DNA from 2 places in the Pseudomonas cerasi genome. Region 1 is predicted to be linked to the other one. Evidence: predicted binding sites of a transcription regulator. Region 1 holds the regulator's gene; the other holds the start of a gene.
The links. The regulator sigma-54, encoded in region 1, starts transcription at its own class of promoters, with help from an activator protein. The targets are predictions, from matches to a motif close to ANTGGCATNNANNTTGCTNT.

Region 1 (10,990 bases):
AAGCCATGAGCAGGGTGTCGATGGTGGGTAACGATCTGTCGCTGGACAGCGGCGTCGGTACGTGCGGGAAAGATGGCCAGTCGCTGCCGGTCGGTGTGGGTCAGCCTACGCTGAAAATCGACGCGATCACCGTGGGTGGCACCGGTAGCTGAATGTGAGTCGGGGCCGGCTGCCTCTGCTGCCGGCCCCGAGGGCGAAATCAACGCAGACCGCGTTGAAGTTCGTCCAGCTCACGGATGTATTTGAAGATTTTGCGGCTGGTGGCCGGCGGTTTGTTGCGTGCAACTTCGTGTTGCGCCTGACGGATCAGCGAACGCAGCTGCTGACGGTCGGCATCGGGGTATTCGACAACGAATTTCTCGAGGTCGGCGTCATCGCCCGCAATCAGGCGATCACGCCAGCGCTCCAGATTGTGGAAACGTTCATTGTATTGGCGAGTGGAGGCATCGAGTTGGTCCAGCAACACCAGAATGGCTTCCTGGTCCTGATCGCGCATCAGCTTGCCGATGAACAGAATATGCCGCTTTCGCGCGATGTTCGCCGTGTGCTTGGGCGCTTCGGCCAGGGCCTTGCGCAAAGCGTCGGTCAGCGGCAGCTTGGCCAGCACATCGGCTTTGAGTGTTGTCAGTCGCTCGCCGAGGTCGACCAGAGCATGCAGCTCTCGTTTGACCTGGGTTTTGCTTTTCTCCCCGTCGAGGGAGTCGTCGTAAGAATCAACCATGGGGGCAGTCCGCAAAGAAACGCCGCCATGATAACCAGTCGTGGGCCGCTTGTCCGGCCCGGTCGGTATTCGGCCTGTGCTGAAAGAAGAATTTGATGGAGAAAGTCATGAGTGCAACCCAAAGCGTCGGCCCACAAGCCTTGCCCGAACTGCAGGAACAGGTCGAGCAGATCATCGCCGAAGCCCGGCGTCAGGGTGCCAGCGCCTGCGAAGTCGCGGTGTCGGTGGACCAGGGGCTGTCGACATCGGTCCGTCAGCGTGAAGTCGAAACCGTCGAGTTCAACCGCGATCAGGGCTTTGGTATCACCCTGTATGTCGGGCAGCGCAAGGGCTCGGCCAGCACGTCGGCAACCGGCGCCGATGCGATTCGTGAAACGGTCGCCGCTGCACTGGCGATTGCCGAGCACACCTCCGAAGATGAAAGCTCCGGGCTGGCCGACGCTGCGCTGATGGCCAAAGAGGTCATGGATTTTGACCTTTATCACACCTGGGACATCACGCCCGAGCAGGCCATCGAGAAAGCGCTGATCTGCGAAGCGGCGGCCTTCGATGCCGACAGCCGCATCAAGAACGCCGATGGCACTACGCTCAATACCCATCAGGGCTGCCGCGTGTATGGCAACAGCAATGGCTTCATCGGTGGCTATGCCTCAACGCGTCACAGCCTCAGCTGTGTGATGATTGCCGAGGGTGAAGGCCAGATGCAGCGCGATTACTGGTATGACGTCAACCGCCAGGGCGAGCTGCTGGCCGATGCGCAGAGCATTGGCCGCAAGGCCGCGTTGCGTGCGGCAAGCCGTCTGGGTGCGCGTCCGGTGCCGACCTGTGAAGTGCCAGTGCTGTTTGCTGCGGAACTGGCGGGCGGCCTCTTCGGCAGCTTTCTCGGCGCCATTTCCGGTGGCACGCTGTACCGCAAATCGTCGTTCCTCGAAGGCGCGCTGGGTCAGCGCCTGTTCCCTGAGTGGATGACCATCGATGAGCGCCCGCACCTGAAGCATGCGATGGGCAGTTCGGCGTTCGACAGCGACGGTCTGGCGACCTTCGCCAAGCCATTCGTGGCAGGTGGGGATCTGGTTTCCTATGTGCTGAGCACGTATTCCGGCCGCAAGCTGGGCATGCCGAGCACCGCCAACGCGGGCGGTGTACATAACCTGTTCGTCACCCATGGTTCGGACGACCAGGCTGCGCTGATTCGGCGCATGGGGCGCGGCTTGCTGGTCACCGAGCTGATGGGCAGCGGTTTGAACATGGTCTCCGGCGACTATTCGCGTGGCGCGGCAGGCTTCTGGGTCGAGAATGGCGAGATTCAGTTCCCGGTTCAGGAAGTGACCATCGCCGGCAACATGCGCGACATGTTCAAGCAGATCGTCGCCGTTGGCAGCGATCTTGAGCTGCGCAGCAACATCCGCACCGGCTCGGTACTGATCGAGCGAATGACCGTAGCGGGTAGCTGACAGGCCCCCGATTCCGGCTATCGTGCCCATAAATGCAGAGCGTGGGCACGATAGTTGTGATCATCGTTCCCTACGCTCCAGCGTGGGAATGCAGTTCACGACGCTCTGCGTCGTCAAAAGGACGCAGAGCGTGGTGATCGTTCCCTACGCTCCAGCGTGGGAATGCAGTTCACGACGCTCTGCGTCGTCAAGAGGACGCAGAGCGTCCGGAACGGCATGCGACGCGGAGCGCCGCACGATAGTTGAGGTTATCGTTCCCTACGCTCCAGCGTGGGAATGCATTTCGTGACGCTCTGCGTCACCCATCCGCTTGCGGCTTTGACCGCCAATAACCTCCCTCCGAACCCGCGTTTTACGTTTCCCTCAAAGCATGTTCACGCTCACCGGCGCAAGGCGGTGAAACGATCGGGCTTGTGTTGATTCTCTATCTCATTTAATAATGAATATCATTTATAAAATGAACTGCGATCACGGGGTCTGCTTTGAACGAGTTGTCTTCGCTGGAAACCAGCGTGGCTTGAGTCTGCGGATTCGTTGTGCGCTTTAAACCGACGAGCCTCTGCTGATCGAGCATTACCTCGTCAAGAGGCGTTCCTGACGCGGTTGACCGCCACGCCCTGGCCCATGGTCGCTGCCTAGCCAACGTTCCTGGAGGTATGTCATGCAGCATTGGAAACGCACCATCGAGCAGGCCAATCGCTGTTTCAATCTCGGCGAGTGGGTCGAGGCCCGCGAGTTGTACCTTCAGGCGCTGGCGTTGGCGCAAGTCCTGTTCGAACGCTGGGCGGATGCCGACGAAGCGGTCGCGGCCTGTGTGATTTCTCACCATAACCTGGCGGATCTGCACCTGAGTCTGGGCCAGCCGGAGGAGAGCGCCGAGTACCTGTGTGCCATCCACCAGCACCTGTTGCGGACCCTACAGGATCAGCGCCTCCCGCCCGCCCTGCGCGAGGCGGCCTTGCGTCATAGCAGCAAAACCTACGCCGAGCTGCTGAGTTTCATCAGCGAACATGGCGAATACCCGCGCACCCATCGGTTGCTGAACAGCAGCGGTGAGCATACGCGCTCAGCGCTGCAACGCCATTCGGGAGCCCCTTCCGGACTTTTCTACGGAGCACACTGACATGCCATACACCTTGCCCGCACTGCCTTACGCATACGATGCCCTTGAACCGCATATCGATGCGCAAACCATGGAAATCCACTACACCAAGCATCACCAGACGTACATCAACAATCTCAATGCAGCGGTGGAAGGCACGGAGTTTGCGGACTGGTCTGTCGAGAAACTCGTCGCCAGTGTCCAGCAATTGCCTGAAAACCTGCGTCCAGCGGTGATCAATCAGGGTGGCGGCCATGCCAATCATTCGTTGTTCTGGGAAGTCATGGTGCCGGGCGGGGGAGGCTTGCCCACAGGCGCTGTCGCGTTGGCGATTGACGAACAACTGGGCGGCTACGAAAGCTTCAAGGAGGCGTTCACCAAGGCCGCGTTGACCCGATTCGGCAGTGGCTGGGCATGGCTGAGCGTCACGCCTGACAAGAAGCTGGTGGTGGAAAGCAGCGGTAATCAGGACAGCCCGCTGATGAACGGCAACACGCCGATTCTAGGGCTGGACGTGTGGGAGCACGCTTACTACCTGCGCTATCAGAACCGTCGTCCCGAATACATCAACGCGTTCTACAACGTGATCAACTGGGATGAGGTGTCCCGCCGTTATCAGGCCGCCCTGGCCTGAGCCTGGCAACCGGACCCAAGGCAGCCCATGCGCTTCGGATTCCTTACGCTCAGTACTGCGCGGTTATTTCGGCTGGTAGTGGGTAGCGTGCTGTTGTTGGCGGGTATGGCGCTACTGGTTGCCCATGGGCTGAGCTGGATGCACTTGCAAGGCTGGTGGTGACGTATACCGCGTTTGTCCGAGGGCTTATTCGCCCTCATCAAACCGGTTGTTGATCAGCTCGACCAGGCCATCGAGCGCTTCCTGTTCGAATTCGCCTTCAGTGTGCAGGTGGATCTCGGTGCCCTTGCCGGCAGCCAGCATCATCACGGCCATGATGCTTTTGCCGTCAACCATGCTCTCCGGAGTGCGGCCGACCCTGATCTTGCAGGGGAACTTGCCTGCGACGCCGACGAATTTGGCGGCAGCGCGGGCATGCAGGCCCAGTTTGTTGATGATGGTGATTTGACGAGCGGGCATCGCAGTGAAAATCCTTCAGCTGAGGTCGCGGTGGCGGACCTGAACGTTCTTGAGTGATTGTTGCAAAACCTGACCAAGCCGCTCGGTCAGGTAGACCGAACGGTGGTGTCCGCCGGTGCAGCCGATGGCAATGGTAACGTAGGAACGGTTACTGGCTGCAAACCGGGGTAGCCATTTGTTCAGGTAGGCAAAGATGTCCTGAAACATTTCTTCGACATCAGGCTGCACCGACAGGTAGTCGATAACAGGCTGTTCAAGCCCTGAATGGTCGCGCAGTTCTGGTTTCCAGTAGGGATTGGGCAGGCAGCGCACATCGAATACCAGGTCTGCATCGATGGGCATGCCACGCTTGAAACCAAATGACTCGATCAGAAACGCCGTGCCTGGCTCCGGCTTGTTCAGCAGGCGAAGCTTGAGCGCGTCGCGCAACTGATAGAGGTTCAGGTGGGTGGTGTTGATCTTCAGGTCGGCCAGATCGATGATCGGGCCAAGCAGTGCGGTCTCGTCGCGTATCGCTTCGGCCAGCGAACGATCGGCCGTGCTCAGGGGGTGGCGGCGCCGGGTTTCCGAGAAGCGCTTGAGCAGTGTGGCTTCGTCTGCATCCAGGTAGAGCACGTCGCACTGAATATTGCGCGCGCGGACTTCATTCAGCATCTGCGGAAAACGGGTCAGATGGCTGGGCAGGTTGCGCGCATCTATCGAAACCGCCAGCAGCGGTTCGGCGAGTTCGGTGTTGATCAGCGCGCGTTCCGCCAGCTCCGGCAACAGACCTGCCGGCAGGTTATCGACACAGTAAAAACCGTTGTCTTCCAGCACATCGAGCGCCGTACTCTTGCCTGAGCCGGAGCGACCGCTGACGATGATCATGCGCATGGTCAGTTTCCGTTCTGCACGTCCAGCACCACTTGATAAAGCGCCTGAGCGCTTTCGGCACTGCGCAGGCGCTTACGCACATCTTTGTCGTCGAGCATGCTGGCGATCTGGCGCAGCAGCTCCAGGTGCTCATCGGTAGCGGCTTGCGGGACCAGCAGGACGAACAGCAGGTCAACCGGCGCGCCATCGATGGCGTCGAAATCCACGGGTGTAGCGAGGTGAATGACTGCACTGACAGGCTCGCTGCAGTCAGCAAGGCGGCAGTGGGGAATGGCAATACCGTTGCCAAAACCGGTCGAGCCCAGTTTTTCCCGGGCAACGAGGCTTGCGAATACTGTATCCGAGACCATGCCCGGCACTTCACGGCCGATCAGGTTGGCAATTTCTTCGAGTACACGCTTTTTGCTGCCACCCGGCACGTTCACGAGGGAGCGGCCGGGGGTCAGGATATTTTCGATTCGGATCATTAAATGGGCGTTAGCGAGCGGCCGCACCTTTGAGGATGCTTTGCTGCTTTTCCTTATGCTTGAGCAATTGTCGGTCTAGCTTGTCAGTGAGCAGGTCGATGGCAGCGTACATGTCATCATGTTCAGCATTGGCAACGACCTCTCCACCATGGATGTGCAACGTGGCTTCGATCTTTTGCTTGAGCTTTTCGACCGTCATCGTGACCTGCACGTTGGTAATCTTGTCAAAATGCCCTTCGAGCTTCTTGAGCTTGAGCTCAACGTATTCACGAAGGGGTTTGGTCACTTCCAGTTGGTGTCCACTGATGTTGACTTGCATACAGCTTTCTCCTTTGCCAGTGCATAAAGAGGCAGGCATGGCGCCTGCCACTGGGACGCTGTGGCTCGGCCTGCATCACATCAGTCGCTTACGCTCACTGGAAGGGGCGATCCCGAGAGACTCACGGTACTTGGCGACTGTGCGACGGGCTACTTGAATGCCTTGTGCCTCCAGTAAACCAGCGATCTTACTATCACTCAACGGCTTTTTCTGATTTTCCGCCGCAACCAGTTTTTTGATGATTGCGCGAATTGCCGTGGACGAGCATTCTCCGCCCTCGGAGGTGCTCACATGGCTTGAGAAGAAGTATTTCAGCTCGTAAATGCCACGTGGGGTGTGCATGAATTTCTGCGTGGTCACCCGCGAGATAGTCGATTCGTGCATGCCAACTGCCTCGGCAATGTCGTGCAGGACGAGCGGCTTCATGGCCTCGTCGCCGTACTCGAGGAAACCGCGCTGGTGTTCGACGATCTGCGTGGCGACCTTCATCAGTGTTTCGTTGCGGCTTTGCAGGCTTTTAATGAACCAGCGCGCTTCCTGCAACTGATTGCGCATGAAGGTGTTGTCTGCGCTGGTGTCAGCGCGCCGCACGAAGCCCGCGTATTGCGGATTGACCCGCAGGCGTGGCACCGACTCCTGATTGAGTTCGACCAGCCAGCGTTCGTTGTCCTTGCGCACGATCACGTCCGGAATGACGTATTCGGCTTCGGTGGATTCGATCTGCGAGCCTGGACGCGGGTTGAGGCTTTGCACCAGCTCGATGACCTGGCGCAGCTCGTCTTCCTTGAGCTTCATGCGCCGCATCAGCTGGCCGTAGTCGCGGCTTCCGAGCAGATCGATGTAGTCGCTGACCAGGCGCTGTGCTTCTGTCAGCCACGGCGTTTTCGCTGGCAGCTGGCGCAGTTGCAGCAGCAGGCATTCGCTCAGATTGCGAGCACCGATGCCGGCAGGTTCGAACTGCTGGATGCGATGCAGTACGGCTTCGATCTCGTCGAGCTCGATGTCCAGCTCAGGGTCGAACGACTCGAGAATCTCATCGAGCGTCTCGTCGAGGTAGCCCTGATTGTTGATGCAGTCGATCAGCGTGACCGCCACCAGACGGTCCTTGTCGGACATCGGCGCAACATTCAACTGCCACAGCAGGTGGCTTTGCAGGCTTTCACCGGCGGAGGTGCGTGTGGTGAAGTCCCACTCGTCGTCATCGTTGCTTGGCAGGCTGCTGGCGCTGGTCTGGTAGATGTCTTCCCATGCGGTATCGACGGGCAGCTCGTTGGGAATGCGCTCGTTCCATTCACCGTCTTCAAGATTGTCCACGGTAGGCGCGGATTCCTGATAGGTCGGTTCCTGAACGTCGGGGTTGGGCTTTTGTTCGATGTTGTCGGCAAGCGGGTCGGAGTTGTCGAAGTCGTCGCCTTCTTCCTGCCGCTCCAGCATAGGATTTGACTCCAGCGCTTCCTGGATCTCCTGCTGAAGATCCAGAGTTGAAAGCTGAAGTAAGCGGATTGCCTGTTGCAGCTGCGGTGTCATCGTCAGCTGCTGGCCCATTCTCAAGACTAGCGATGGTTTCATGGCAGGGGCTAAACACCTTATTCGCCGGCGCGCATGCGCCATCTACTACAGGCGCCGTGGCGCCAAATTAAGCAAATTATATGCCTGAAACCTGTGCATTTGCCTAGAGTGATATGACAAATAAAATGTTGTCAATACACTGCGTAGGCATCAATCGGCTGCGAAGCGCAAAGGGGCAGACGATTAAAGGCGGAACTCGTGGCCGAGGTAGACCTCTTTCACCAGCTGGTTCGCCAGAATGGTCTCGGAGTCGCCTTCCGCAATCAGCTGTCCATCGTTAACGATGTAGGCCGTTTCGCAGATATCCAGTGTTTCCCGGACGTTGTGGTCGGTGATCAGCACACCGATACCCTTGGCCTTGAGATGGTGAATGATCTGCTTGATGTCGCCTACCGAAATAGGGTCGACACCTGCGAATGGTTCATCCAGCAGGATGAATTTCGGCGCGGTGGCCAGGGCTCGGGCGATTTCCACACGGCGACGTTCACCACCCGACAGGCTCATGCCCAGGTTGTCGCGGATATGGGTGATGTGGAACTCCTGCAGAAGGCTTTCCAGTTCCTTGCGACGTGCACCGGCGTCGAGCTCCTTGCGGGTCTCGAGAATCGCCATGATGTTGTCGGACACCGAGAGCTTGCGGAAGATCGAGGCTTCCTGTGGCAGGTAGCCGATACCCGCGCGGGCGCGACCGTGCATGGGTTGATGGCTGACATCCAGATCGTCAATCAGCACACGACCCTGATCAGCCTGGACCAGACCCACGATCATGTAGAAGCAGGTGGTCTTGCCGGCGCCGTTCGGGCCCAGCAGGCCGACGATCTGGCCGCTGTCGATGGAGATGCTCACATCGCGCACGACCTGCCGGCTTTTGTAGCTTTTAGCCAGATGCTGGGCTTTGAGCGTCGCCATTTACTGGGCCTTCTGAGGTTGATCGGTTTTCTTTTTCGGCTGGATGACCATGTCGATACGCGGACGTGGTGTGGTCACCTTGGCGCCGCCATTGGCCCGACCGGCGCTGACGACCTGTCTGACCGTGTCGTAGACGATTTTCTCGCCTTCCGAGGTGTTGCCATCATTGATGACCTTGGCCTTGTCGATCAGGACGATACGGTCCTGGCCGGCGTAATACTGAATGGTGACGGCATAGGCCTGCACGATCGGCTTGTCCACGGCAGGCTTCTGCTCGTAGTAGGCCAGATTGCCGACCGAGGTGAATACGTCGACTTCGCCCTGGGCATTACGCGTGATCGTCACGGTGTTGCCCGTGATTTTCATCGAGCCCTGAGTGATGATGACATTGCCCTTGTAAGTCGCCACGCCTTTCTTGTCATCGAGCTGAGCATCGTCAGACTGGATGTGGATAGGCTGATCTCGGTCGGTTGGCAGGGACCAGGCGCTCGCGCTTCCCAGTGCTGCGCCCAGGCCGAGCAATAAAGGAAGAGTTTTAACGAGCCTCATACTGTCCTCTTACGTTGGACAGCAGGTCCATCCTGCTGTCTTTCAAATACGCTTTCATTCCCTTGGCCGTAGTGACACCGCCCGCGCCGTCGATTCTAACGTCTTGGTCGGTCTCCGCATATTCCTTCTGAGGAAATACGGTCATGCGACTGCTGGTAATAATGGTCGTACGCTGTTTTTCATCGGTGCGCTCAACACGAACGGAATCCATCAGCTCGACCTGATCGCCCCCGGACGAAACTTCACCTCGTTTGCTTTGCACGTGCCACGGAAATGCTCCGCCGCGGTACATGTTCAGATTGGGTGTCGTCAGCAGGCTCACATCTGTGGCCTTCACATGCTCGACCTTGTCGGATGTCATGTCGTACTGAAGTGTGCCATCTGGCAGATACTGCACGCTGCGAGTATTGACCGCATAGTAGTCGATCGCCGTGTCGTCAATCGACGCATCAGGCTGGTCCATGAAGCTTTCCGGGCTGATGTTCCAGTAGCCGACCGCTGCCAGTAGCAGCGCCAGTACCCCGAGAAGCAGGAACTTGCGAATTTTTTTAGTGAACATAATGGCTTCTATAAATAGGCGGAGTGAGCCGCTTCAAGGTTGCCTTGCGCACTCAGAATCAGTTCGCAGAATTCGCGCGCTGCGCCTTCGCCGCCTCGCGCCCTGGTTATCCCGTGTGCATGCTCGCGTACAAAGCTGGCACCATTGGCCACTGCCATGCCCAGACCGACGCGTCTGATGACGGGCAAGTCTGGCAGATCATCACCCAGATAGGCGACCTGTTCGTAACTCAAATTGAGTTCTGCCAGCAACTTGTCCAGCACTACCAGTTTGTCTTCACGCCCCTGGAACAGGTGTTCAATGCCCAGGCTCTTTGCCCGGCGCTCGACTATCGCGGTCTTGCGGCCACTGATGATCGCCGTGGTGACGCCCGAAGCTATCAGCATTTTAATGCCTTGGCCGTCGAGGGTATTGAATGTCTTGATCTCGCTGCCGTCTTCCATGAAGTAAAGGCGGCCATCGGTCAGCACGCCATCGACGTCGAAGACTGCCAGCTTGATGGCCTTGCCGCGTTGCATGAGATCCTGGGTCATTATTTCGGTTTCCATTACATGACGCCTGCGCGCAGGAGATCCTGCAGGTTGAATGCGCCAACCGGCCGGTCGTTCTGGTCTACGACAACAAGCGCACTGATTTTGTTGTCCTCCATGATTTTCAGCGCCTCGGCGGCGAGCATCTCGGCATGGGCGGTCTTGCCATGAAGCGTCATGACCTCATCGATGATGGTCTGGCGGATATCGACAGGGCGGTCCAGCGTCCGGCGCAAGTCACCGTCCGTGAAGATGCCGGCCAGGGTGCCATCGGCTTCGACGATGGCGGTCATGCCCAGACCTTTACGAGTCATTTCAAGCAGTGCGTCGCGCAGCAGGGTACCGCGTTGCACGCTGGGCAGTGATTCGCCGGAGTGCATCACATTCTCGACCTTGAGCAGCAGGCGACGACCCAATGCGCCGCCCGGATGGGAGAATGCGAAATCTTCGGCGGTGAAACCGCGGGCGTCGAGCAGCGCTACGGCGAGGGCGTCGCCCATGACCAGTGCGGCGGTTGTCGAGGACGTCGGTGCCAGGTTGAGCGGGCAGGCCTCATGCACGACATGCGCGTTGAGGTTGATGTCGGCAGCCTTGGCCAGAATGGACTCGGGGTCGCCGGTCAGGCTGATCATCTTTATGCCCAGGCGCTTGATCAGTGGCAGCAGGGTGACGATTTCGTTGGTGCTGCCAGAGTTCGACAAGGCCAGGATGATGTCGTCACGGGTGATCATGCCCATGTCGCCATGGCTGGCTTCGGCCGGATGCACGAAAAAAGAGGTGGTGCCCGTGCTCGCCAGCGTGGCAGCGATCTTGTTGCCGATATGTCCGGACTTGCCCATGCCGAC
Region 2 (10,990 bases), on a different contig from region 1:
GGTACTGATCGATCTGTATCGACAGCCCAAGCTGACCAACACCACGGTCTCGATCCAGCAATAACCAACCGATACTGGCCATCAACAACAGACCCGCTGTCGCAGCGGGTCTGTCTTCATCAGCGTTGCTCGGGCTCGACCCGATCGCGACCGGCCTGTTTCGCCGCATAGACACCCGAGTCGGCGCGCAGCAACATCGCGTCGACACCCTCACCCTCGCGCCAGCTGGCGATCCCGAAGCTGCCGGTGACCACCTGATCGACGCCTTCTATAACCTGCTTGCGCAGTTCATCGCGCAGGCTCAGTGCCAGTTGATAGGCCTGGGCACCGCGCGTTCCCGGGCAGATCACCATGAACTCTTCGCCACCCAGGCGGCAGAACACATCATCGCTGCGCAGCCGCTGGCTGATCTTTTCCGAAATGGCCTTGAGCACCTGATCGCCTGCGGCATGCCCGAAGCGGTCATTGATCCGTTTGAAGTGATCGATATCGAGCATGATGACCGACAGGTTACCGCCGTGCCGGTCGATTCTTTTCAGCTCGGACTGCATCCGGTCCTGAAAGTAGCGCCGATTATAGGCACCGGTCAGCACGTCAGTGACCGACAGCGCACGCAACTCCTGCTCGACGCGCTTGAGGTCGGTGATATCGGACACAAAGCCATGCCACAGCACGCTGCCATCGGCCAGGCGCTCAGGCGTCGACGCCGAGCGTAGCCAGCGCAAACCCTTGCGTGGCAGATCGACGCGGTACTCCTGCCCCCACGGTGTCAGGTGTTTGGCGCTGATCAGAATGGAGCTTTTGACCCGTGTCAGATCCACCGGCTGTATGCGTTGCAGGATAGTTTCAGAGTCGCCCAGCAACTGCTCTTCATCCACTTCGAACAGCTCGCACATGCCGGCGCTGGCGTACCTGAAACGCGCGCTGCCATCAACGGCCAAGTGGTACTGGTAAATACCGCCAGGGACTTGCGAGCCGAGCTTTTTCAGCAACTGCCCCTGCTCGGCAAGGGCCTGATTGACACGCTTGTGCTCGGTAACGTCGATGCACACGGCCAGATACCCGGTCCAGAGCCCCTGATCGTCACGCACCGCGGTGACCAGCATATTCACCACCAGCGTGCTGCCATCGCTGCGCTGCAGGGTCCACTCCTGCGAAGGATGGTTACCATCCTGCACGGCGTCGAGAAACATCAGTTGCGAGGCGCTGATCGGTTGCCCGCGGCTTTTGCTCAAGCGGCTCGCTCGGGCCTCCAGATCAGCAGACTGATAAAAGTCCATGAGGCGAAACCTGCCCAGCACATCCTCCTGTGCATAGCCGAGCATTTTCTGTGCCCCGACATTGAACGTCTTGATCAGCCCGTCCAGATCGGTCGCGATGATTGCCACTTCTGTCGCCGCATCCAGCACACTGCGCAGTTGACCGTGCGCAGCCCTCAATTGTTGCTCGCGCTGGCGCAGCTCGCGGGTACGCTGCGCCACACGTTGCAAGGCGCGCTGACGCTGGCTGATCAGGCTGTAGAGCAAGGCACTGAGCATCAGGCTCAAAAGTCCTCCAAGCCACAGCACCCGACCGGGCATCATGATCTGGTTATTCAGACTGAAAATCTGCGTAGGGCGAACCTCGACCAGATAATCCCTGTCGCCCAGGCTCAGCAGGCTGCTGGCGTACAGCTGATTGCGTATTGCGGGGAGCGGAGACTGGTAGACCTGCTCGGGCGTTTCCGGCGAACTGAGGTCGAGCATGGTCACGGCAAGGTTGTCCTGCTCCGCCGTTCCAACGTTCATCAATTGCGTCAGGCTGATCACTGCGGTGACGTAGCCCCTCAATTGCGGAACCGGCTGGCCAATCGAGAACACCGGTGCGACCAGCAAAATGCCGTAGGTATCGGACGGCTCCAGGGACAGCAGGCGAATACGAGGCGTTGCGACCGTTCGTTTCAGCAAGCGCGCACGCTCCAGAGCGGCACGCCGCACCGGCTCGGAAGCAATATCAAACCCCGCTGGCGTTGGAATGTTGCTGAGGGTCTGGATGAATCGAACCGGGAAGTATTCATTTCGCACGGCGGCGATTTTCAAGGCGCCGTTTTCATCCATCTCGCGTATGGCATACCCGGGCGATCCTTCCTCACGCGACTGTCGTTCAAAGGCTGCACGCTCGGCCTGCAGCACCCTCGGGTTCCAGGCATACGCCTGGGTACCAATCAGCAACGGCGCGACAAACCCGTCGAATTCGGACAGTTCAACCTGATGGGAGTAGATAAAGAAGCGAGCCAAAGTGTCGAGCCGGGTGACCTGCCGGTCCAGACGCTCCTGCAGGCGACTGAAGCGCTCCGCGGCAACCATGTCGAAACGCTGACGCAACTGGCGCTGATACAACTCGTTATCGGCCAGCGCCAGCATGATCGTAAGTGCCGTACCGATCAGCAATACCAGCACTGCGATAAGCCACGCTGATCGCTGACCATTGATGAAACTCAGAATTCTCAGCTTGAACCGTTTCACTGTCATACACACAAACTCATGACGCCAACATACGGAAGCGTCAGGCTGGCTATGACTTCTGTTATAGCTATTCGCCAGTAATTTTCATAGGCTTATGGCGGTTTCAGGACGATTCGTTGGTCTGTCTGCACGGGCATGCAAGCGAGTGCAGGAGGTATCGCGAGGCGCGATGAACGGACCATTACCGATCAGTTCATCGCGCACCGGATCAGCTACGCGCCATGATTTTCCAGGCGCGGTGGATCTTGCCGTTACGGGCGAAGTCCTGATCGATGGTTTGCGCGGTAATGTCCTCGACCGCGTAACGCTGACTCAGGTTTTCATCAAGCACAAACTTGCGGAAGTTGTTGGAGAAGTACAACACGCCTCCCGGTGCGAGACGCGCCATGGCCAGATCGATCAGCTCGACCTGATCACGCTGGACATCAAAAATGCCTTCCATGCGCTTGGAATTGGAGAACGTCGGCGGGTCGATGAAGATCAGGTCGTACTCGTCGCGATTGGCCTGCAGCCAGGCCATCACGTCGCCCTGCTCGAGACGATTCTTGTCGGAGAAACCGTTCAACGACAGGTTACGACGCGCCCAGTCCAGATAGGTCCGCGACAGGTCGACGCTGGTGGTGCTGCGCGCACCGCCCTTGGCAGCATGCACACTGGCCGTCGCCGTGTAGGCAAACAGGTTCAGGAAGCGCTTGCCGGCCGCCTCGCGCTGAATACGCATGCGCATCGGCCGGTGATCGAGAAACAGCCCGGTGTCCAGGTAGTCGGTCAGATTGACCAGCAGCTTGACGCCTCCTTCGCTGACTTCCAGAAACTGGCCCTGGGCGCTCTGGCGCTCGTACTGCTTGGTGCCGCTCTGACGCTCGCGACGCTTGATCACTACGCGGTTCTTGTCGATGTTCAGGGCTTGCGGAATGGCCGCCAGCGCATCGAACAGCCGGGCTGACGCCTTTTCCGGATCGATGGACTTGGGTGCAGCGTATTCCTGAACATGCACCCAGTCGTGATACAGATCGATCGCCAGCGAGTATTCAGGCATGTCGGCGTCATACACGCGGTAGCAATCGATCCCCTCGCGACGTACCCACTTGCCCATCAGCTTGAGGTTCTTTTGCAGGCGATTGGCAAACATCTGCCCGCCTTCACTCAGGCGCGCCTGTTCGACCACCACCGGTTCCGGCTTGATCGGGTTGCCGTTCTTGTTGAGTTTGCGCTCAACGACTTCAACCTCGACCGGGTTTTCGCGTTCGATCTGACGCTGCTCGGGGGTGCGTCGCTCGCCGGTCACGAACTGGTCAGGCGTGACCTTGATCAGCAGCAGCTTGCACGGCAAGGCGCCGTTCCAGAACGAATACTGTTTGTGGCTGCGAATGCCCATGCGCTTGCCGAGGTCCGGCGCGCCGGTGAACACCGCAGCTTCCCAGTTAAGGCAGGCCTGACGCAGGCGCTCGCCGAGGTTCTGGTAGAGATACAGCAGGCTGGCTTCGTCACCCAGGCGCTCGCCGTACGGAGGGTTGCAGATCACCAGACCTTTCTGGTTCTGGTCGGGACGCGGCTCGAAGGTCGCGACTTCGCCCTGATAGACCTTGATCCAGTCACTCAGACCAGCACGTTCGATGTTGTTGCGTCCCGGCTGGATCAGTCGCGGATCAGCCTCGTAACCCCGAATCCACGAAGGTGTTTTGGCCAACCCGGCTTCTGCGCGGGCCAGCGCTTCGTCGTGCAGCTTGCGCCACAGCGCCGGGACGTGGCCCAGCCAGGCCGAGAAGCCCCAGCGTTCACGCTTGATGTTCGGGGCGATGTCGGCGGCGATCATCCCGGCCTCGACCAGAAACGTACCGACACCGCACATCGGGTCAGCCAGCGCGCCGCCCTCGGCAGCGATGCGCGGCCAGCCAGCACGAATCAGGATAGCGGCGGCGAGGTTTTCCTTCAGCGGTGCAGCGCCCTGCTGCAGACGGTAACCGCGCTGGTGCAGGCTATGCCCGGACAGGTCGAGGGACAGAATGGCTTCGCCGCGATCCAGGCGCAGGTGCACGCGCAGATCGGGGTTGATCTTGTCGACCGAAGGACGCTCGCCATCCGGAGTACGCAGCTTGTCGACGATCGCATCCTTGACCTTCAATGCACCGAAATGGGTGTTATCGATGCCCGAACCATGACCACTGAATTCCACCGCAATGGTGCCGTCGGATTCAAGATGATCCTGCCACTCGACATCCAGTACGCCGTGGTAGAGGTCTTCGGCATCCTTCATCGGGAAGCGCTTGAGCACCAGTAACACGCGGTTGGCCAGTCGCGACCAGAGACACAGCCGGTAAGCGGTCTCCATGTCGGCCGAGCCGCGAATGGCTGAAGTGTGCTCGCGGGTCTCTTGCAGGCCCAGCGCAGTAGCTTCCTCGGCAAGCAGGCCTTCGAGGCCCTTGGGGCAAGTGAGGAAAAGTTCGTAGCGATCCGACATGTGTATTCCAGGGCCTGAGCCGTCTGCGGCGGGCAACGCATTGCCCTGCCAGATTTGAACAGGCGTCTTTCATGGAGAACGCCTGCGTGGCACGTGATGTGTGCCGGTCCACCGCATGATCCTGTCATGTCATTGCGGCAGTTCTGGCGCGTATTAGAACAGATATCAGGCAAGTCGATGTCGGCAATAAGGCACGCAATCAAAAGTGGTGTTTTGAAAAGTCACATTTTTGCAGCGCCGATCATGACCCTTCGTCGCTTAAGCAACCAAGGCATTGAGCCAGTATATGAGCCTGATAAGCGATTTCAATTAGCCTGCAAACGCCCATGTTCAAGGGGCTGCAGAAAAAATCATGCTTGAAACAGATCATCGCTTATTGCTCGACAGACCTGAATGTGACGTGCTTATGACAAAACGATCATTCACACCGCCCTGCGCTTTGGTTAGAAATCGTCTCAGGTCATCGCCGCAATGGTGGTGGCATCAAGGCCCGCGACGCCGGCAGCGGGCCCCAACGGCAGAAGATTCTGCCCGACCTCATCACGGGGTCTCAGGGATATTACAGTCAACAGACGAGGGCATTACCCTATGAGAAGACTTAAGCGTGATCCGTTGGAAAGAGCATTTTTACGCGGATATCAATACGGCGTTCATGGTAAATCCCGTGAGCTTTGCCCTTTTACTCTACCGTCAGTACGCCAGGCATGGATCAATGGCTGGCGCGAAGGACGCGGCGACAACTGGGACGGTATGACCGGCACTGCGGGCATCCACAGACTCAACGAACTTCACGCGGTCGGATGAGGCGATTCACATCAAAGACTTTCGGCCTCTGTCGGGCCACACACATGATTGACTGATTCACACCTGCACCATGCACGCCCGACCCGGGCGGCGGGCCAACGCCCAGGGGCTCTCTTGCAGAGCCCCTTTTTTTACCCCGGGTTCAGCGTGCGGCGCGAGGCATCGCCGCAATGGCATCCACCGACTCGCGAATCAGCGCAGGGCCCTTGTAGATGAACCCCGAATAGATCTGCACCAGACTGGCCCCCGCAGCGATCTTCTCGGCGGCGTGTCGGCCTTCGGTGATCCCGCCTGCGGCGATGATCGGCAGACGCCCCGCGAGCTCACCGGCCAGGACCTTGACGATGTGCGTGCTTTTTTCCCGAACCGGCGCGCCCGACAAGCCGCCTGCCTGATCAGCATGCGGAAGGCCTTCGACGCCTTGGCGGCTAAGCGTGGTGTTGGTGGCGATGACTGCGTCCATACCGGACTCGATCAGGGCTGCGGCCACCAGCACGGTCTCTTCGTCGGTCATGTCCGGGGCAATCTTGATCGCCAGCGGCACACGCCTGCCATGCCGTTGCGTCAGCTCCTGCTGGCGCAGGCTCAGGGCCTGGAGCAGTTGCTTGAGCGAGTCGCCGAACTGCAGGCTGCGCAGCCCCGGCGTATTGGGCGAACTGACGTTGACCGTAACGTAGCTGGCATGGGCATAGACCTTGTCCAGACAGATCAAGTAATCGTCGACCGCACGCTCGACCGGCGTGTCGAAGTTCTTGCCGATATTGATGCCCAGAACGCCGCGATATTTTGCCGCTTCGACACGGGACACCAGGTTGTCGACACCCAGATTGTTGAAGCCCATGCGATTGATGATCGCCTCGGCGTTGGGCAGGCGGAAAATACGCGGTTTGGGATTGCCCGGCTGCGGACGTGGCGTCACTGTGCCGATCTCGACGAACCCGAAGCCCAGTTGCGCGAAGCCATCGATGGCTGCACCATTCTTGTCCAGGCCGGCTGCCAGCCCCACAGGGTTGGGAAATTCAAGGCCCATCACACTGACCGGCAACTTCGCCGGGGACTTGCTCAGCAGGCCATTGAGGCCCAGCCGTCCGCCTGCACCGATCAGGTCCAGCGACAGGTCATGAGAGGTTTCCGGGGAAAGTTTGAACAGTAACTGGCGGGCCAGGTTATACATGGCGGGATGGGCTCGTGAGCAGCTGAATTCAGGGTGGCGATTATAGACGTGTGCGGGCCTGTCAGGCGAGGCGCGCGACAAACTTGTTGCTCGCCCCTCCCCGGCGATGGCATATGCCTTGCTTGAAACCGCTATCGGCACTCACTCCAACGGCGGAGCGGTGCATGGACAACGGCGTCGCTTCGACACTTGCATTGCAATGGGTCGGACGACGCCTTTTTTCTGGACGGACCTTTGATGAAGCACGCGCGATGAACGAACGAACCGGTAATGCGCTGGACTGGGTGGCCGGTAGCGACGCCCCGGAAATGAACAGCCTGGACGTGGGCTTCATGGCATTGACCGACTGCGCCCCGCTGGTGGTCGCGGCCACTCAGGGTTTCGCCCAGCCTTACGGTCTGAGCCTGAACCTCGAGCGTCAGACCTCCTGGGCCGGGCTGCGCGACAGGCTGGTCAGCGGGCAGTTGCAGGCGGCACACAGCCTGTACGGTCTGATCTATGCGGTGGAACTGGGCATCAGCGGTGGCCCGGCGGCCGACATGGCCATCCTCATGGGGCTCAACCAGAACGGCCAGTGCATCAACCTGTCCCGCGAGTTGCAGCAGGCGGGCGTGATCACTCCTGAAGCACTGGACAAACGCGCGCACCAAAGCGGATCAAGGCTGACCTTCGCGCAGACCTTCCCCACCGGCAACCACGCCATGTGGCTCTACTACTGGCTGGCCAGTCAGGGCATTCATCCGCTCGATGATGTGACCAGTGTCGTGGTGCCGCCCACGCAAATGGCGCAACACCTGCAGGCTGGGCGCATCGACGGTTTCTGCGTCGGCGAACCCTGGGCCGCTAGCGCCGTTCAGCAGCAACTGGGCTTCACCATGGCGACCAGCCAGTCGATCTGGCCGGATCACCCGGGCAAGGTGCTGGGCTGTACCCGTGAATTCGTCGAGCAGAACCCCAACACCGCCAGAGCGCTGATCATGGCCGTACTGGAAGCGAGCCGCTTCATCGAGGAAAACGATCATAACCGGCGCAGCACCGCACAACTTCTCAGCGGTGCCGATTACCTGGACACCTCAGTGGACTGCATCGAGCCGCGCCTGCTCGGTCAGTACAGCGACGGTCTCGGCAATCGCTGGCAAGACCCTCACGCGGTCAGCTTCCATGCCCAAGGACAGGTCAACTACCCCTGGCTGTCCGACGGCATGTGGTTCATGACCCAGTTCCGACGCTGGGGCCTGTTGCGCGAAGACCCGGATTACCTGGCGGTCGCCAGTCGCGTCCAGCGACTCGACCTGTACCGTCAGGCGGCCAGCGCGCTGGGCATCGACGTACCCGCCGCAACCATGCGCAGCAGTCAGCTGATCGATGGCAGGATCTGGGACGGCAGCGATCCGGCGGGCTACGCGCGTAGCTTCAAGCTCCATTCGCTGGCCGACGACGCGCCCGCTGTGGCCAGTCGTTGACGGAGAACGTGACCATGCTGCGTATCCTGCTTATCAATGACACCGCCAAAAAGGTCGGTCGCCTCAAGTCAGCCTTGATAGAGGCCGGTTTCGAAGTGATCGACGAATCCGGCCTGATCATCGACCTGCCCGCACGCGTCGAAGCCGTGCGCCCGGACGTCATCCTCATCGACACTGAATCGCCAGGTCGCGACGTGATGGAGCAGGTGGTGCTGGTCAGCCGCGACCAGCCACGTCCCATCGTGATGTTCACCGACGAGCACGATCCAGGCGTGATGCGCCAGGCCATCAAGTCCGGGGTCAGCGCTTATATCGTCGAGGGGATTCAGGCACAACGGCTGCAACCCATTCTGGATGTGGCAATGGCCCGCTTTGAAAGCGATCAGGCGCTGCGTGCGCAATTGCATGCCCGCGATCAGCAACTGGCCGAGCGCAAGCGCATCGAGCTGGCCAAGGGGCTACTGATGAAGATGAAGGATTGCAACGAAGAAGAGGCTTATACGCTGATGCGACGTCAGGCAATGAGTCGTCAGCAGAAGCTGATTCAGGTGGCCGAGCAGATTATCGCAATGAGCGAACTGCTGGGCTGAAGCCAGGAAGAACGCCTGCCCGCACAGGCGTTCTTCACCGTTTACAGAGGCGCAGCCTGTCAGCTCAACTGCACATCCTTCATCGCCGGGACGTAGCCGTAGTCATACTCTTCCTGCACGAACGAGCGGTCGCCCTTCAACAGGATTCTGACCGTCGGCGCCTCGGTGCCGCCGATACGGTAGTCATCGCCGCTGGTGGGCACGCTGTCGATGAACGAAGTCACCAGGCCGTTGGGCATCACACAGTGGGAGTACGTCTGGAATGGCTGTGCAGGCGGATTGCCCAGCACCAGTCCGGAAGCGTTCATCGGCCGGTAAGGCCCGAACAAATGCTCGCCCACAAAACCGTAAACGCCGTCCGGCCCGGTCACACCGTCGGCATACGTAAACTTGTGACTAATGGTGAATAAATAATACTTGCCGTCCTGAAAGACATAATGCGGACGTTCAGTCTGGTCATTGACGCCCACCGCAGTCACCAGTGGCGGTAGTATTTCCCACTCTTCTCCGCTGAGATCTTTCGCAACTGCCAGGCCGATACAGCCCACTTGAAAACGCGCACCCCCCACTTCTTCATGGCCGGGTGGCACCGGGCCAAGTTCTGCAGCGCCAACGGTATGCGTACCGCGTTCACCGGCCACATTACCTTCATAGACCATATACAACTTGCCATCATTGGGATCAATAAACGGACTCGGGTCGCGGAAGTTCCACGTCGAGTTCTGCGCCTCGGTTTGATAATAAGTGCCGTCGGCCTCGAACAGTTTTTTGACCTGGGTAAAGTCTTTCAACTCCACGCCCTGATCGGACGTCACAATACGGCCGCGCACTTTGGCAATGGTCGCCCCCGGTGTCACGCAGGTGTAGTAAAGATCGATATCACCCTTGTCATTCAATAATACCGGTGTGCCCGCCCACTCACGGGTGGTGGGCGACACGCCTTCGGCCATGACCCGGCCACCGAAGATCCAGTTCTTGCCGGTGCGCGAATACCAGTAGCACATGCGCGCCCGTCCATGACGATCCTCCCAGTCGCGCTTGATGTCGTAGCGGCCGTTGGCGCCGAGATACTGCGGGTCGTCGGGGTGGCGATCAGCCGTCAGTGTGACGATAACCGACCAGCCGTTGACTGAGACCACCGTGCCGTCAAGCTCTCGCAACGGCATGGTGTCCCAGATGAAGACCTTATCACTCATGACCGGAAAGTCCGCTTTTACCAATGGCTGCGTGGTGGTCGGGTCATTTTCATTGACCTTCAACGCATCGGCACGGGACCAGATGGTAGGTGCGTAATTGATGTTACTCATGATGATGATGTCCTTTGCTGGCGCCTGTACAAGCAGCGCGTATAGGAAGGCAACACGGCAGGCATGCGTGCAATGCCGAGGTGCAGAGTGTGTCGGGCATTCAGGTGTCGAGGACAGCCGGACGCCGATAAAAGAGCGAGTAGCCGATGACTTCTTTCAAAGTAAGCATTTATCGAGATTGACTGGCAAACTGCAACTACAGATTACCGGATTGAAAAGTGAAACCACCTTTTTAATAAGCGTCACACGTCGCAACAGAAGCGATGCTCTCAGAGATGCCACGCAAAGTAAATTAAATATTTACAGCGTTGCTATCGTAAAACTGCGAGAGCTGCGCATTAAATTATATATATTAAGTCCACCATAGCTGCATATCGAAACAGCATCACAATGACAGTACTTACACGCAAAACTGATGGCACATTAAATAATATTAAATAGTTTAAACTTTAATAAAACATACTTAAATCCTGTTAACTGCCTGTTTCTGTTGACTGATACGGACTGTGCAAGCCGTTATCTGGCTTTTCGCCGCCACGCCCTTTTTTGCAGCGCGTCTGATGGCCCACGCCCGGTTCGAGGTCATACATCAGTCTGCTCGCAGTCTCTGAAAGCCATACAACCTGCCTGCAACGTATGGCTGACGCGCCTGCACGACCATTGGCCCGTCTATTGCTAATGCAATCG

Region 2: a site for sigma-54 is predicted at 7,049-7,068, ahead of PI739_RS05595 (CmpA/NrtA family ABC transporter substrate-binding protein). Genes of this name have one in related genera too.

The regions. Positions count from the first base shown of each region.
Region 1 covers NZ_JAQJVM010000002.1:1,081,124-1,092,113, reverse strand. The annotation lists gene tldD (metalloprotease TldD) at 1-152, shown strand, start outside; gene yjgA (ribosome biogenesis factor YjgA) at 200-721, opposite strand; gene pmbA (metalloprotease PmbA) at 829-2,175, shown strand; gene PI739_RS14010 (DUF2753 family protein) at 2,837-3,298, shown strand; gene PI739_RS14005 (superoxide dismutase) at 3,300-3,911, shown strand; gene PI739_RS14000 (hypothetical protein) at 3,939-4,073, shown strand; gene PI739_RS13995 (HPr family phosphocarrier protein) at 4,098-4,370, opposite strand; gene rapZ (RNase adapter RapZ) at 4,386-5,243, opposite strand; gene ptsN (PTS IIA-like nitrogen regulatory protein PtsN) at 5,246-5,710, opposite strand; gene hpf (ribosome hibernation-promoting factor, HPF/YfiA family) at 5,721-6,029, opposite strand; gene PI739_RS13975 (RNA polymerase factor sigma-54) at 6,105-7,598, opposite strand; gene lptB (LPS export ABC transporter ATP-binding protein) at 7,782-8,507, opposite strand; gene lptA (lipopolysaccharide transport periplasmic protein LptA) at 8,508-9,056, opposite strand; gene lptC (LPS export ABC transporter periplasmic protein LptC) at 9,043-9,615, opposite strand; gene PI739_RS13955 (KdsC family phosphatase) at 9,624-10,163, opposite strand; gene PI739_RS13950 (KpsF/GutQ family sugar-phosphate isomerase) at 10,163-10,990, opposite strand, start outside.
Region 2 covers NZ_JAQJVM010000001.1:1,312,181-1,323,170, reverse strand. The annotation lists gene dacB (D-alanyl-D-alanine carboxypeptidase/D-alanyl-D-alanine endopeptidase) at 1-64, shown strand, start outside; gene PI739_RS05615 (sensor domain-containing diguanylate cyclase) at 120-2,510, opposite strand; gene rlmKL (bifunctional 23S rRNA (guanine(2069)-N(7))-methyltransferase RlmK/23S rRNA (guanine(2445)-N(2))-methyltransferase RlmL) at 2,713-4,965, opposite strand; gene rmf (ribosome modulation factor) at 5,554-5,769, shown strand; gene PI739_RS05600 (quinone-dependent dihydroorotate dehydrogenase) at 5,912-6,943, opposite strand; gene PI739_RS05595 (CmpA/NrtA family ABC transporter substrate-binding protein) at 7,195-8,406, shown strand; gene PI739_RS05590 (ANTAR domain-containing response regulator) at 8,421-8,996, shown strand; gene PI739_RS05585 (glycoside hydrolase family 68 protein) at 9,056-10,303, opposite strand.